DNA from 2 places in the Pseudoalteromonas sp. P1-7a genome. Region 2 is predicted to be linked to the other one. Evidence: riboswitches for the same ligand, from Rfam matches in the RefSeq annotation. Region 2 holds a riboswitch; the other holds the start of a gene.

Region 1 (2,403 bases), on a different contig from region 2:
ACTTAGATACTTAATGACTTGGCTTTATAAGCTTAGGCAGCGCTTTCTAATAAGCGGCTATGTATTGCTTGTACTACAGTATCAGATTCGCCCTGCTCTACTAAAAAGCAAAGGTTGTGCTTACTTGCACCGTGGCAAATTAAACGAATATTAAACTCTTTTAGAACATTCATTAAATTCATTTCGTGCTGGCGTAGCTGTATTTCAGAGCCTATAAGCGCCACTAACGTTAAGTTATTTTCAACCGATACATGGCAAAATTCAGCAAGCTTATCTAAACACGCTTGCTCAAGCTCGGGGCGCGAGGCATTGGGCGCGTTATCGAGGGTAATGGCTACGCTTATTTCTGAAGTTGTCACTAAATCTACCGATATATTAAACTCACTTAAAATGGTAAATACACGGGCTAAAAAGCCACTTGCTAATAGCATTTCAGGGCTTTTAAGAGTAAGCAATATTTGATTTTTACGTTGCGTTACAGCGCGTATACCCGGCTGCTGAGATTTTTCGCGCTCAATCCACGTGCCACCGCGCTCTGGCTCACGGCTTGAGCCGACAAATACATTAATGTGGCTGCGGCTGGCTGGTAAAATAGTAGCTGGGTGCAACACTTTTGCGCCAAATGTAGCCATTTCTGCGGCTTCGTCAAAGCTTAAACGGGCAATTGGTGTTGCTTTTGCACACAAACGAGGGTCGGTGCTAAATATACCCACTACGTCGGTCCAAATATGTACGCTTTTAGCGTTAATTGCCTCTGCAAGTAATGCTGCGCTGTAATCTGAGCCACCACGGCCAAGCGTGGTTGTTTGGCCAAACTCATCGCTGCCCACAAAACCTTGAGTCACAATTACTTGCTCATCTAGAAGCGGAATTAATACTTCTTTAGCCGCTTGCGCTGTGGCTTTAACATTAGGTGTTGCTTTACCAAATTGGCTGTCGGTTTTCAGTACTTTTCGTACATCAAAACGGTCAGCATTTAAGCCTTTTAAACGCAGCACTTGCGCAAATAAGTAAGACGACAAGCGCTCACCAAAGCTAAGTAATTCATCGTGTTGTTGATCTGTAGTAAGTGTTTCAAGGGCTAGTGTTTGGAATGCTTTTAATGTTTCGTTAAAGCCTACGGCTAAATCGGCATCAAGCGACAACTCATCTAAAATAGCCTGCTGAATAGCCAATACGCCATCAATGTGCTCTTGGCGTTGTTCTTTACTAAGGTCGGGTTTGCACAATGCAACTAAGTGGTTAGTTACGCCAGCACTGGCGCTCACAACAACAATACGTACGCTTTTATCTTCAACAATAATTTCGCTGCAACGATTCATCGCTTCAAAGTTTGCAACACTGGTTCCGCCAAATTTGGCAACGATGTAATCTGATTTTGCGCCTGATACTGTTTGTGGCACTGATTGGGTAGTCATTTCGTCTCCTTTCGCGGTATCCAGACCGCTGAAAAACAAGAAGAACTTGGCAAAGGAATATATTTGATGTGTCCGCTGCCAGAAGCTCTCCACCTAAGTTGGTGACAGTTTTGGGGATTCAGCCCCATAAACCGAAAAACATTGTCGACGTAACTTTGTTTTCCTCGGCGAGTACTTCCCTCTTTAATGGTTATGGGCGTTCGTCACCTACCATTAAATACCTAAGTATCGCACCTCTTCTGAATGCTTTATTAACCATTGGCTAAATAAAACAAAGCCCCGCTAATTAGCGGGGCTTTGAAAGTTATCGTTTAGACGTCTAGGTGTCAAGCATTTATAGTAAAATTAAACAAAGCTACCCATAAAATAAGCGCCTGTATAACCTACGGTATAACAAATTAATAATTGCAGTGATAATTTAAAATAACTAGTAAAAGTAAGTGCTTTAAGTTTGCTCATTGCAATTATACCCGCTGCTGAACCAATTATTAGCATTGACCCACCTACCCCTGTTGCATAGGTAAACGACAACCAATGCTGTTGGCTCATTACTATATCTGCTTTTAATAGCGCAGCGGTAAGCGGTACATTATCAACCCCAGCTGATAATATGCCCATTAAGTAGTTAGCGTACTCAGGTGACATTATTGCGTATAAATCGGTAAATTTACTTAAAATGCCAATCTCTTTTAATGCCCCTACCAATAATAAAACCCCAACGAAAAACAGTAGCGTGTCGTATTCTATGTCGCGCACAAAGTCTATTATGTCTTTGTTTATATCTTTTTTGCGCATTAAAAATTGCGCCACTAAAAACATAACCGACAAACCAAATAAAAATGTAAGTAGCGGCGGTACGCTGTAAATTACGCTAAGTGTTAACGTACTTACCACGGTTGATAAAAATATAATGGCAATAGTAATGTCAGTTTTTTCTATGCGTTTTTTTTGCGAGCCTTGGAACTCTATTTTCCCTTTCATACCA
Region 2 (2,403 bases):
CCACTACACCTTCTACTATCACGCAGCCTGCGCCAATAAACGCATCGTCTTCAACCACGACTGGGCTAGCACCGATTGGCTCTAACACACCACCAAGTTGAACAGCTGCACTTAAATGTACATTTTTACCCACTTGTGCACACGAGCCCACTAATGCGTGGCTATCAACCATAGTGCCTTCGTCGATGTATGCGCCAATATTTACGTACGCTGGTGGCATAATAATCGTGCCTTTAGCTACGTATGCACCACGGCGAACACTGGTGCCACCTGGTACCATACGCACGCCATCTTCAGTGCTAAATTCTTGTGGTGCAAGGTTATGCTTATCTACAAAGCCACCTGCAAACTCAGTGTTAGTGCCATTTTTAAAGGCTTCTAAAATGCCTTGTTTTACTTTTACGTTAGCTTCCCATTGGCCGCTTTCGTTTTGTGATGCTGCGCGTACTGCGCCCGATTCTAAATTATTTAGTAGTTCTAACCAGCTCATTATAAAAACCTGTGTTTAATGCCAAGATAAAATGGTGTCGTTTGCAGTGGTAATGCAATCGGTTTGCGTTAACTCAAGATGCGTTAAAGGTGGACGCAACAGTGGGCTATTTAAACGCCCTTGCTGGTGCATTAGCACTTTAACGGGAATAGGGTTTGCTACAGCAAATAGGCTATTGATAGCCCGGGTCCACTGAGCAAATAAATTGGGGTGTTGACCGCTTAGGCTGCGCCTTACAAACTCGTGTGTTTGCAAGGGCCATGCATTGGCCGCAACCGAAACCAAGCCTTTTGCACCTGCTTGGGCAAAGTAGGGCATAAGTGCATCGTCGCCACTGTATAGCGCTAAATTAGGCGCGGCTTGACGGTATGCTTCAAATTGGGTGATGTTGCCACTGGCTTCTTTTAACGCCCACAAGTTTGGGTGCGCTTTTAAGTTTTCAATGGTTTCGATAGGAATGCTTACACCGCTGCGCCCAGGTACGTTGTACAACATACACGGATGCGCGCTTTCGCTTAATAAGCTTTCGTACCAATGTGTTTGACCTACAGCACCTGGTTTAGCATAAAGCGGCGAGCCTAGTAAGTAACTGTGAATAGGTAGCTGATTACAATAGCTAACCCATTCTTTTTGTTGGGCTAAATTGCTACCGCCTACAGCAACCATAAGCGGTACACTGGGCTTTAATTGGCACACGTGCTCAACAATGCCTTGCTGCTCTTTAAGCGTAAGGGCTAAGCCTTCACCTGTACTACCAAGCAGTAAAATACCGTTTTGTGCCGCTTCTTGTTCGCTAACAAGTGTTGTGAGCGTGTCGTAGTCAACATTACCTTGTTGATCAAACGGCGTAACAAGCGCTGTCCACAGTGCGTAGTCGTCTAAATTGAAGTTGTGAATCATCTCTTACGAACCTATAAGGTGTTCGAGATATTAAGGAGGCTGTATGATGTGAGCCGCATTAACGTCGTTCGAACAGTATTCGAAGAGCGAATGGGCTTAAAATAATAGGGCGCACGGCCTTATTATTTAAGACCAGAAGCTCTCCACCAAACTAATAAGCTGCTTTAAAACAGCTATTGGTGACAGTCGCTAGGATTCAACCTAGTCGCCCGAAGTAATTGCCTCGCAAAAGCGTTTACCTCTCGGCGGTATTCCCCTCACATATGCTCACTGGAGTTTGCGCTCCTAACATACGCTACCTGAATAACGCACCTCTTCTAGCCCTTTGTATTTTGTTTAACCGCAAAAGGTTTAACAAAATACAATTTAAATAGGGTAATTGCGGCGATTAAAACATTTTAGCCGTCTAGGTGTCAAGTTGCAGGATACAGATTAGTTCATCGAAAATGTGGGTGGTTACGTATTGGCTGCTTTTCTCGTAAACTAACCCTATGAGCAGTGATGAGGTATTTAATAAGTATGGAAAAATTTAGCGATATTTATAAGCGAGCTGTAGAGCGAAAAGGCTCTGAAAAAATGCTTAAGTTATTAATCGCAAAACCCTTATCTAAAAAAGCATTAAGCGCATTAAGTGACGACGATTGGCTTGAAGAATTTACCCGAAAAGTATTTCAAAGCGGGTTTTACTGGTCGGTAATAAACAGTAAATGGCCGGGTTTTAGAGAGGTTTTTTGGCAGTTTAGTGTTGATAAATTACTTATGATGCCGCCCGATATGCTTGAGCAAAAAGCAACGGATGAGCGCATTATTCGTAATTATAAAAAGGTAAAAACAATTCCTGAAAATGCCTACATGATCCACGAAATAGCTCAGCAACATGGCAGTTTTAGCAAGTTTGTAGCTAACTGGCCAAACGATGACATTATTGGTTTATGGGCATATTTAAAAAAACACGGCGCACGTTTGGGTGGAAATACTGGCCCGTATGCCTTAAGAGCCCTTGGTAAAGATAC

The links. A riboswitch is a leader RNA that binds a small molecule or an ion and turns the genes downstream of it on or off. The one in region 2 is predicted to bind lysine.
Region 1: another riboswitch for lysine. It lies ahead of lysC (lysine-sensitive aspartokinase 3); the one in region 2 lies ahead of dapA (4-hydroxy-tetrahydrodipicolinate synthase).

The regions. Positions count from the first base shown of each region.
Region 1 covers NZ_LKDU01000015.1:5,893-8,295, forward strand. Annotated here, with positions in the region: gene AN389_RS10885 (4'-phosphopantetheinyl transferase superfamily protein) at 1-14, shown strand, start outside; gene lysC (lysine-sensitive aspartokinase 3) at 33-1,418, opposite strand; lysine riboswitch at 1,493-1,665, opposite strand; gene nhaD (sodium:proton antiporter NhaD) at 1,764-2,403, opposite strand, start outside.
Region 2 covers NZ_LKDU01000008.1:77,644-80,046, reverse strand. Annotated here, with positions in the region: gene AN389_RS07600 (2,3,4,5-tetrahydropyridine-2,6-dicarboxylate N-succinyltransferase) at 1-490, opposite strand, end outside; gene dapA (4-hydroxy-tetrahydrodipicolinate synthase) at 506-1,390, opposite strand; lysine riboswitch at 1,519-1,715, opposite strand; gene AN389_RS07590 (DNA-3-methyladenine glycosylase I) at 1,910-2,403, shown strand, end outside.